3 regions of the Kribbella italica genome follow, and region 1 is predicted to be linked to each of the others. Evidence: riboswitches for the same ligand, from Rfam matches in the RefSeq annotation. Region 1 holds a riboswitch; each other region holds the start of a gene.

Region 1 (3,267 bases):
GTCGACGTGCTCGCAACCGCCGTAGTACCGGCGGCCCGGGTAGCCCTCGGCGTACTTGTTGGTGAGCACCGAGCCCTGCGCCTGCATGACGGCCGCGGCGGTGTGGTTCTCCGAGGCGATCATCTCCAGGCCGTCGCGCTGCCGGGTCAGCTCGTCGGCGATCTTCGCCGCGATCTCCGGGTCGAGGTCGGCCAGGTCGGCATCGAGGCTCGGGGCAACGATCTGCTGGAAGGTGCTCACAGGTCACCGCCGTGCTTGGCCGCGTAGTCCTCGGCCGACAGCAGCGGACCGTCCTCGGTGGCGTTCACCTTGAACAGCCACACGCCGTACGGGTCCTCGTTGATCGCCGCGGGGTCCTCGGTGACGGCCGGGTTGACCTCGGTGATCTCGCCGGTCACCGGGGAGAACAGGTCGGAGACGGACTTGGTCGACTCCACCTCGCCGCAGGTCTCCCCCGCGGTCACGGTGCTGCCGACCTCGGGCAGTTCGACGTACACGATGTCACCGAGGGCGTCGGTCGCGATCGCGGAGATCCCGACCGCGACGGTCCCGGCCTCCTCGCGGGCAACCCACTCGTGCTCGTCGGAGTACTGCAGGCCGGCCTTGACTGTTGGCATCGTCGGTCCTCACTTCTGGCGCTGGTAGAAGGGCAGAGCGGTCACTGCGAACGGCTCCGGGGTCCCGCGCAGGTCGACGTCCAGCGCGGTGCCGGGCTCGGCGTGCTCGAGGTCGACGTACGCCAGAGCGACCGGTACGCCGAGCGTCGGGCTGGGCTGGCCGGAGGTGATCTCGCCGACGACGACGCCGTCCTTGAGCACCGGGTAGTGGCTGCGCGGCGCGCGCCGGCCGGTACCGGTCAGGCCGACGAGCTTGCGGGCCGAACCCGCTTCTTTGCGCTGGGCAAGGGCTTCCTTGCCGACGAAATCTTCCTTGCTCAACGCAACGACTCCGCCGAGCCCGGCCGCGAACGGGTCGCCGTCGCGGGAGAGTTCGTTGCCGTAGAGCGGCATCCCGGCCTCCAGCCGGAGCGAGTCGCGGGCCGCGAGGCCGGCCGGAGTCAGCTCGCCGTCCTCGGCCGCGGCCTCGATCGCGCGCCAGACGTCGGTGGCGTCGTCGTTCGCGACGAAGAGCTCGAAGCCGTCCTCACCGGTGTAGCCGGTGCGCGCGACCAGCAGGTTCAGGTCGGTCACGGTGATCTCGACCGCCGCGTAGTACCTGAGCGTGGTGAGGAACTCCTGCTGCCCGACCGGGATCAGCCGGAGCAGGATCGACTCGGCCTGCGGGCCCTGGACGGCGATCAGCGAGGTCCGCGCGGAGGCGTCGTCGACCGTGACGTCGAAGTTCTCGGCGCGCTCGGTCAGCGCGGCGGCTACTGTCGTGGCGTTGCCGGCGTTGGGGACGACCAGGAACGCCTCAGGACGCCGGTAGGTGATCAGGTCGTCGATCACGCCACCGTCCTCGGCGCAGATCAGCGAGTACTTCGCCTTGCCGACCGCCATCGCGGAGATCTTGCCGACCAGGGCGTGGTCGAGGAACGCCGCGGCGTCCGGACCGGTCACCCAGACCTCGCCCATGTGGGACAGGTCGAAGAGGCCGGCCGAGCGTCGTACGGCGTGGTGCTCGGCCAGTTCGGACCGGTACTTGAGCGGCATCTGCCAGCCGCCGAAGTCGGTGAAGTTCGCGCCGAGCCGCTCGTGCTCGGTGCGCAGTGCGGTGTACTGGGTGGGCATGAGGAACTCCAGAATCCAGGTGGCGCGCGCCACGAGATCGGGGTTCCTCCCCGCTCTGTATCGGACCTGAGAGTTTCCGCGCGGCCCGATGAGTTCTTGGCGGGCTTCGCTTGCACCGTCGGTGAGCCGGCTGTCCGGCTGCTTTCCAGAGTTGCCTGACCACGGCGGTACGGGGGCCTGAGAGATTCCCGGGGAGGATTTGCTCCTACGGCACCTGCACGACGGCAGGATTCTCCCGCCGCGGATCAACAGCGTGTTCAGTTGTCGGTCGCACCCTAAGCGGGGTCCGGCCGGGCGCGCAAGGCTCAGGTGAGCGTGAGGCCGAAGCCGGGGCGGTCGGGCACGGTCAGGTTGCCGTCTTTCCACTCGTAGGCACTGGTGTCGACACCGTCCGTCGTACCAGGCACTCCCTCGACCGTCGGAACATTGCCGAGGCCCGCCGCCATCTGCGCGGCGTACAAGGTCTTGAGCGGAACTCCCCAGGCGTGCGGCGACGCCTGGCAGCTGACCCGCGGCATCACCTCGCGCCAGCTGGTCAGGCCGAACGACACCACGTCCATCAGCAGGACGTCGATGTCGCCGTCGGCCGCGATCTCCAGCAGGGGCTCGAGATCCGGGTCGGACTCTCCCTCGGCGATCAACGTCGGCGACCCCTGCAGGTGCTTCTTGAGCCGGGCCAGGTCGGCGGCGTCGTCGAGAAACGGCTCCTCGACCCAGTACAGGTCGCAGTCCGCGACCGCCTTCAGATACTCGATGAACCCGTCGCAGTCGTAGCCGTCGTTGGCGTCCACCAGGATCCGGTGCTCCGGGTACGCCGCTCGCACGGCCCGGGTCACCTCGATGTCCCGGGCGTCTCCTTCGGCCCGTTCCATCCAGCGGTTCCCGCGCCCGATCTTCAGCTTGAACGCGCGATAGCCCGCCGCGTCGTCGGCCGCGCAGTCCGCCAGTACGGCGTCCACGCCGTCCGCATCGAGGTCCGCGAAGTAGACCGCGCCGTCGTAGATCGGGATGGTCCGGGTGCCCTTGCCGCCGAGCAGCGCGTGCACCGGCAGATCCAGGAGGTGGCCGGCCAGGTCGTGCAACGCGAAGTCCAGCCCCCGCAGCCCGGCCTCGCGCACTCCCGTGGCCGGATCGATCAGCTCCCCCACCGACCGCCCGACCACGTCGTCGGGAACCGGCCCGGCCGCGAGGCCCCATCCGGACTTCCCGGTGTCGGTGTGCAGGATCACGACGTCGTCGACCCCGCCGTCCCCATGACTCCCGAGCCGGGCGTTCCGCCCGATGGTCCGCGGGTAGCGCGACCGGATCGTCGACCGCTCGACACGGCTGATGAAGTGGCTGTCCAACGTCATCTGGACTCCTTCGGAGTTCGTCGACTACGGCGTCTTCGCCTCGGCGGCGTGGTTCCCTGCCTAGTCTGCAACGTTGGAGGACCGCGCAAACCTCGCGGCCCAATCCCGTACCGCCGCGGCGAGTTCCGGCGGGCCGACCACGTGGAAGTCGGTGCCGAGGGCACCGAGTGAGAACAGCGGGCCGT
Region 2 (3,267 bases), 7.3 Mb from region 1:
GACACTGATCTGACGGCGCAGTCGGCGTCGGAAGCACACGCCGACGCGGCTGCCGCAGCGGGGGTGCAGGGCCTGCTCTTCGACGACGACCTGCGCCCGATGCCGGAGGATGTCGGCTTCCGCGGCCCGACGGCCTGCGCGGCCGCGGGCATCACCTACCGTCAGCTCGACTACTGGGCCCGCACCGGCCTGGTGTCGCCGTCGGTCCGTCCGGCCACCGGCTCGGGCACGCAGCGGCTCTACGGCTTCCGCGACGTCCTCCTGCTCAAGGTGATCAAGCGTCTGCTCGACGCCGGCATCTCGCTGCAGCAGATCCGGACCGCGATCGCCCACCTGAGCAAGCGCGGCATCGACGACCTGACCCAGATCACGCTGATGAGTGACGGCGCCTCGGTCTACATGTGCACCTCGCCGGATGAGGTGATCGACCTGCTGGCCGGCGGCCAGGGAGTCTTCGGCATCGCCCTCGGCGGCGTCTGGCGCGAGGTCGAGGGTTCGCTGTCCGAGCTGCCGACCGAGCGTGCCGACGGCAACGACGAGGAGTCCGGCTCGCACGCGAACGACGAGCTCGCCGCTCGCCGCCGCGCCCGGATGACCGGCTGATCCCCGAGCTATCCCCAGCAAAACAGTGCGCCCACTCACCGCGGAAACCTTGCGTGGTGTGTGGGCGACTTTGTTGCTGCCCCTCGACGCTGACGACACGATCGACTTCGCCCGCCTGAAGGCCCAGCTCGACCACCTGCTCACCAGCGGAGTCCACGGTGTGTACGTGCACGGCACGGCGGGCGAGTTCCAGACCCTGACCGAGGACGAGTACGACCGGATCAACGACCTCCTCGCCGCGCAGACCGAGCTCCCGTTCCAGCTCGGGGCCAGCCATCCCTCGGCCCAGCTCCAGCTCGATCGCGTACGCCGGGCCGCCGCGCTGCGCCCCTCGGCGATCCAGGTGATCCTGCCCGACTGGCTGTCGCTGAGTGCCGGCGAGGCGCTGACCTTCCTCGACCGCGTCGCCGAGACGGCGGACGGCGTACCGCTCGTGCTCTACAACCCGCCGCACGCGAAGACGCAGGTCGGGCCCCGGCAACTCGCCGACCTGGCGCGCGCCGTACCGACGCTGATCGGGCTGAAGAACGCCGGGGGAGACGCCGCGTGGTTCGGCCAGGCGCGGGAGTCCGGCCTGTCGCTCTTCGTCCCCGGCCATTTCCTGGCGAGCATGACGCCGCTCGGCGCGGACGGCAGCTACTCGAACGTCGCCGCGCTCTCGCCGGCCGGTTCCGTCAGGTGGTACGAGCTGATCGAGACCGACCACCAGGCGGCACTCGACGTGGAGCGGCGGATCGCGGAGTTCTTCGCCGGGCACATCGCGCCACTGCAGGCACGCGGCCTGTCCAACCCCGCGCTCGACAAGTTCCTCGCCGCGGTCGGCGGCTGGGCCGACGCCGGGACCCGGGTCCGCTGGCCGATGGCGTACGCCGAACCGGACCTGGTCGGACCCGCGCGGGTGACCGCGCGGCGGCTGCTGCCGGAACTCGACGAGGGCAACTGGTAACCTCGGGGTTGCCGTACACAGCACTCGGGAGAGTCCCAGGTTCGCCTGGGCGCCGAAGGGGCAATTCCTCCCCGGAACCTCTCAGGCCCATGGACCGGGTGCCGCAGGCGACTCTGAAGCGCGCTCGCCGCGTGACAGAGGGGGAGGCCACCGGCAGACCTGTCAGCAACGGAGCCTCCACTCATGACTGTGCAAGATACATTTCCCACCCCACCGCCCCGGTCGCACGACATCTCCCCACAGATTTCGGCCACCTTCGCCGACCGCCACATCGGTCCGCGCGCCGACGAGGTCGCCCGGATGGTGCAGACCCTCGGGTACGCCGACGTCGACGCGCTCGTCGATGCCGCGGTCCCGGCCTCGATCCGCTCGGCCGAGCCGCTGCGGCTGCCCGAGCCGGCCTCCGAGGTCGACGCGCTGACCGAGCTCCGGCAGCTCGCCGCCCGCAACACCGTGGCCACCTCGATGATCGGCCAGGGCTACTACGGCACCTTCACCCCGTCGGTGATCGTCCGCCGCCTGGTCGAGAACCCCGCCTGGTACACGGCGTACACGCCGTACCAGCCGGAGATCTCCCAGGGCCGGCTCGAGGCGCTGCTGAACTTCCAGACCGCCGTGTCGGACCTGACCGGCCTGCCGACCGCGAACGCGTCGCTGCTCGACGAAGGCACTGCTGCCGCCGAGGCGATGACGCTCGCGCACCGGTCGAACCGCAAGAGCAAGAGCAACCGCTTCCTGGTCGACGCCGACTGCTTCGCGCAGACGATCGCCGTCGTCGAGACCCGCGCCGAGGCGCTCGGTATCGAGGTCGTCGTCGCCGACACCACCGATGGTCTGCCGGACGGTGACTTCTTCGGCTTCCTGGTCCAGTACCCCGGCTCCGGCGGGGTCGTCCGCGACCTCAAGCCGTTGGTCACCGCCGCGCACGAGCGCGAGACGCTGGTGGCCGTCGCCTCCGACCTGCTCGCGCTGACGTTGCTCGAGGCACCGGGTGAGGCCGGTGCCGACATCGTCATCGGCTCGTCGCAGCGCTTCGGCGTCCCGCTGTTCTACGGTGGCCCGCACGCGGGCTTCATGTCGGTCCGCGCCGGGCTCGAGCGGTCGTTGCCCGGTCGCCTCGTCGGCGTCTCGGTCGACGCCGACGGCGCGCCGGCGTACCGGCTGGCGCTGCAGACCCGCGAGCAGCACATCCGTCGCGAGAAGGCGACCTCCAACATCTGTACGGCGCAGGTCCTGCTCGCCGTCGTCGCGTCGATGTACGCCGTCTACCACGGCCCCGACGGCCTGAAGGCGATCGCCGAACGCGTCCACGCGAACGCCGACAGCCTGGCCGCGTCCCTGCGCGCCGGTGGCGTCGAGGTCGTGCACGAGCAGTTCTTCGACACCGTCCTGGCGCGCGTCCCCGGTCGTGCGGCCGACGTCGTCGACACCGCCCGGCAGAACGGCATCTGGCTGCGCCTGGTCGACGCGGACCACGTCGGCATCTCCTGCGACGAGAAGACCGACGCCGCCGCGCTCGGCCGGGTCTGCCGCTCGTTCGGCGTCCGGTACGACGCTTCGCTTGCCGGTGGCAACCTGGCCGAGGCCGTCACGCGTACGTCGGACTACCTGACCCACCCGGTCTTCAACACGCACCGGTCCGAGACGGCGATGCTGCGCTACCTGCGCAAGCTGTCCGACTACGACTACGCGCTCGACCGCGGCATGATCCCGCTCGG
Region 3 (3,267 bases), 3.0 Mb from region 1:
CGCGTCCTCCGCCGTACCGGTCGTCGGCGCGCCCGGTGTCGGGCGGCCTGCCTCGTCCCCGGCGTGACCGTCCGGCTGGACGTCACCCCGACCGACCCCGTGCGATGCGGTCGGGAGCGACGGAGTCGGCGTCGCGGCCGGCCGCCCGTCCGACTCGACGTACGGGTAGTTCCGGTCGGCCGGGTCGGCGATCGGCAGGCCGGCGACCGGCGTGACCGTGTCGGGGTCGCCTGCGCCGGGCAGCGGCAACAGGCCCACGACAGCCAGGGCGGCGTACAGACCGATGGGCAGAGCGATGCAGGCGGCGGTACGGCGGACCCTCTTGCTCCTCAGCGGGGTCCGGCGCGGTGCTGCCTGTTCTTCCTCGGAGAACAGACTCACAGTTCCGGCACAGTAGCGGGTGTTCACACGTTTCAAACAGGTCTTGGAACGATATTCACCGCAAACCGCACCCCGTCGCGACACTGAGCAACCCCGCGGTGACCCGTCAGCACTCGATCACGTTGACGGCCAGGCCGCCGCGTGAGGTCTCCTTGTACTTGATCTTCATGTCCGCGCCGGTCTCGCGCATCGTCTTGATCACCTTGTCCAGCGTGACCACGTGCACCCCGTCGCCGTGCATCGCCATCCGCGCGGCGTTGATCGCCTTCACCGAGGCCATCGCGTTCCGCTCGATGCACGGGATCTGGACCAGCCCGCCGACCGGGTCGCAGGTCAGGCCCAGGTTGTGCTCCATCGCGATCTCGGCGGCGTTCTCGACCTGCTCCGGCGTCCCGCCGAGTACCTCGCAGAGCCCGGCCGCGGCCATCGAGCAGGCCGACCCGACCTCGCCCTGGCAGCCGACCTCGGCGCCGGAGATCGACGCGTTCTCCTTGTAGAGCACGCCGATCGCGCCGGCGGCTAGCAGGAACCGGACCGTGCCGTCCTCGGTCGCGCCCGGCACGAACCGCCGGTAGTAGTGCAGTACGGCGGGAATGATGCCCGCGGCACCGTTCGTCGGCGCGGTGACGATCCGGCCGCCGGAAGCGTTCTGCTCGTTCACCGCGAGCGCGAACAGGTTCACCCAGTCCATCACCTTGAGCGGGTCGACCGACCACTTGTCGCTGCTCAGCTTCTGGTGCAGACCGTGCGCCCGGCGCGGCACCTTCAGGCCGCCCGGCAGCACGCCCTCGGTCTCGCAGCCCTCGTCGACGCAGTCCTGCATCACCTGCCAGATGTGCAGCAGGCCCTCGCGGATCTCGGGCTCGGTCCGCCAGGCCAGCTCGTTGGCGAGCATCACCTCGCTGATCGGCAGCCCGGACTCGCGGCAGCGGTCGAGCAGCTCGGCGCCGGACAGGAACGGGTACTTCAGCGGCGTCCGGTCCGGGACGATCCGGTCGCCGGCGGCCGCGTCCTCGTCGACGACGAACCCGCCGCCGACCGAGTAGTACGTGCGCTCACGCAGTACGGCGCCGTCGGCGTCGCGGGCGACGAAGGTCATCCCGTTCGGGTGGTAGGGCAGCGCCTTGCGGCGGTGCATCACCAGTTGCGAGTTCTCGTCGAACGCGATCTCGTGCTCGCCGGCCAGCCGCAGGGTCCTGGCCGCGCGGATCGCCTCGACGCGCCCTTCGACCGAGCGGGTGTCGACGGTCTCCGGGTCCTCGCCCTCGAGACCGAGCATGACGGCCTTGTTGCTGCCGTGTCCGTGGCCGGTCGCGCCGAGCGAGCCGAACAGCTGCGACTCGACGGCCGTCGTCCGGGTGAGCAGGCCGTCGGCAGCCAGGCCGACGGCGAAGGTCCGGGCGGCGCGCATCGGTCCCACGGTGTGGGAGCTCGACGGGCCGATCCCGATACTGAACAGGTCGAAAACGCTGATCGCCATCTGGAGGTTCCTTCCGGTCGTCGTTGACCGATCGGTGTGCCTCCCCGCTCTGTCAGACGTGCTGTCTTCCAGAGGTGCCTCGCCCGTGCGGTGAGGGTGCCTGAGAGATTCTTGGGGAGAGTTGCTCCTACGGCGCCCGGGTCGGGCCCGGGTCTCTCCCGCACGGGTTCATGCGGCGGTGGTGCTGACGGTCGCGACGGTACGGCGGACCCGCGCTCCCCGTCAATCCGGCCGTGCACTCCTCCGAGGGAGAGCGTTCCCCCGCGCGGGGGATCCCTCGGAAGCACCGCCACCACAAGCTGAACGCATGACGACGAGCACGCGTCCGCGCGACCACGCACCGAGCGAGGCGACAGCGCAGCGGTGGATGCCGCTCGCCGCGGTCAGCTGGGCGGCGGCGTACGGACTGGTCCGGTTGTGGTTCGCCACTGGACATGCACCGGCCTGGGAGTTGCCCGGGAGCGACCTGCTGATCTCCTACTGGCTGTCGCTCGCCTTCTGCGTGCTGAGCGCGGTCCTGGTCGTCCTGCCGGTGTCGCGGATGACCATCAGGCTCACCTGGGCAACAGCTGCCGGCTGGGTCGCCGTGTGCGCCTTCGTGCTGCTTGACGTCGTCGCCGCCGTCCTGCCAGGCCTCGGCATCCCGTTCGACCCGATCGGTCTTCTCAGCCGTCTCGGTGGTCTCACCGGCGCGGGCCTGCTCGCGGCGACCGCACTGACCAGGCAGCGCGCGCTCGACCCGTCCTGCCTGCGCTGCAGTGGGCTCCGGTCGGTCACGTCCACACCCAGGTGGGCGATCGCAGGAGCAGCTGTGGCCGCCGCGGGCTGCCTGATCCGCCTGGCCGCTCAGGCGGTCGTCGGCTTCGGCAGCACGCCGTACGACGCCGGCATGGCGGTGATCCTGTTCGAGGCGGGCTTCCTGCTCGCCGGCCTCCTGCTCCCGCTCCTGCTGGTGACGCGCGCCGGCCGGATCTTCCCGCGCTGGATGCTGCTGCTCCCCGGCGGCGGGCTCGGCGCCGGCATCACGGCGTACTTCGGCGTCGGACTGCTCCAGATGGTCGCCGCCGCGCTGCGGCACGAGCCGGTCTTCGGAGAGATGGGCCTGCCCGAGGCGTTCTTCTGGGTCGCGGTCCCGGCGTACGTGCTCTGGGGCGCGGGCCTGCTCACGGCGACGTACGGGTACTACCTCCGCACGCGCCGACCCTGCCGCGGCTGCGGCCGGTGAGTCAGCCCAGGCGGTTGGTCCGTGCCGCCCACAGCTCGAAGAACCAGGTGAACAGCGGCGGGATGCTGGCGGCCAGCGCGAGCAGCGTGGTCGGCCAGGTCCAGCGCAGCGGCTTGCGGACGACCGCGACGGTCAGCACGTAGGCGACGAAGATCCCGCCGTGGATCGGCCCGAAGATCTT

What was found. Region 1 has a riboswitch for glycine ahead of gcvT (glycine cleavage system aminomethyltransferase GcvT). Riboswitches for the same ligand answer to the same signal wherever they lie in the genome.
Region 2: linked by a shared signal. The riboswitch ahead of gcvP (aminomethyl-transferring glycine dehydrogenase) and the one ahead of gcvT (glycine cleavage system aminomethyltransferase GcvT) in region 1 are both predicted to bind glycine.
Region 3: linked by a shared signal. The riboswitch ahead of HDA39_RS26715 (L-serine ammonia-lyase) and the one ahead of gcvT (glycine cleavage system aminomethyltransferase GcvT) in region 1 are both predicted to bind glycine.

The regions. Positions count from the first base shown of each region.
Region 1 covers NZ_JACHMY010000001.1:8,727,120-8,730,386, reverse strand. The annotation lists gene glyA (serine hydroxymethyltransferase) at 1-240, opposite strand, end outside; gene gcvH (glycine cleavage system protein GcvH) at 237-617, opposite strand; gene gcvT (glycine cleavage system aminomethyltransferase GcvT) at 627-1,730, opposite strand; glycine riboswitch at 1,776-1,885, opposite strand; glycine riboswitch at 1,886-1,978, opposite strand; gene HDA39_RS41035 (mandelate racemase/muconate lactonizing enzyme family protein) at 2,036-3,082, opposite strand; gene HDA39_RS41030 (helix-turn-helix transcriptional regulator) at 3,143-3,267, opposite strand, start outside.
Region 2 covers NZ_JACHMY010000001.1:1,461,767-1,465,033, forward strand. The annotation lists gene HDA39_RS06850 (MerR family transcriptional regulator) at 1-603, shown strand, start outside; gene HDA39_RS06855 (dihydrodipicolinate synthase family protein) at 662-1,549, shown strand; glycine riboswitch at 1,565-1,656, shown strand; gene gcvP (aminomethyl-transferring glycine dehydrogenase) at 1,733-3,267, shown strand, end outside.
Region 3 covers NZ_JACHMY010000001.1:5,749,596-5,752,862, forward strand. The annotation lists gene HDA39_RS26710 (hypothetical protein) at 1-381, opposite strand, end outside; gene HDA39_RS26715 (L-serine ammonia-lyase) at 488-1,861, opposite strand; glycine riboswitch at 1,940-2,032, opposite strand; gene HDA39_RS26720 (hypothetical protein) at 2,169-3,086, shown strand; gene HDA39_RS26725 (DUF3817 domain-containing protein) at 3,088-3,267, opposite strand, start outside.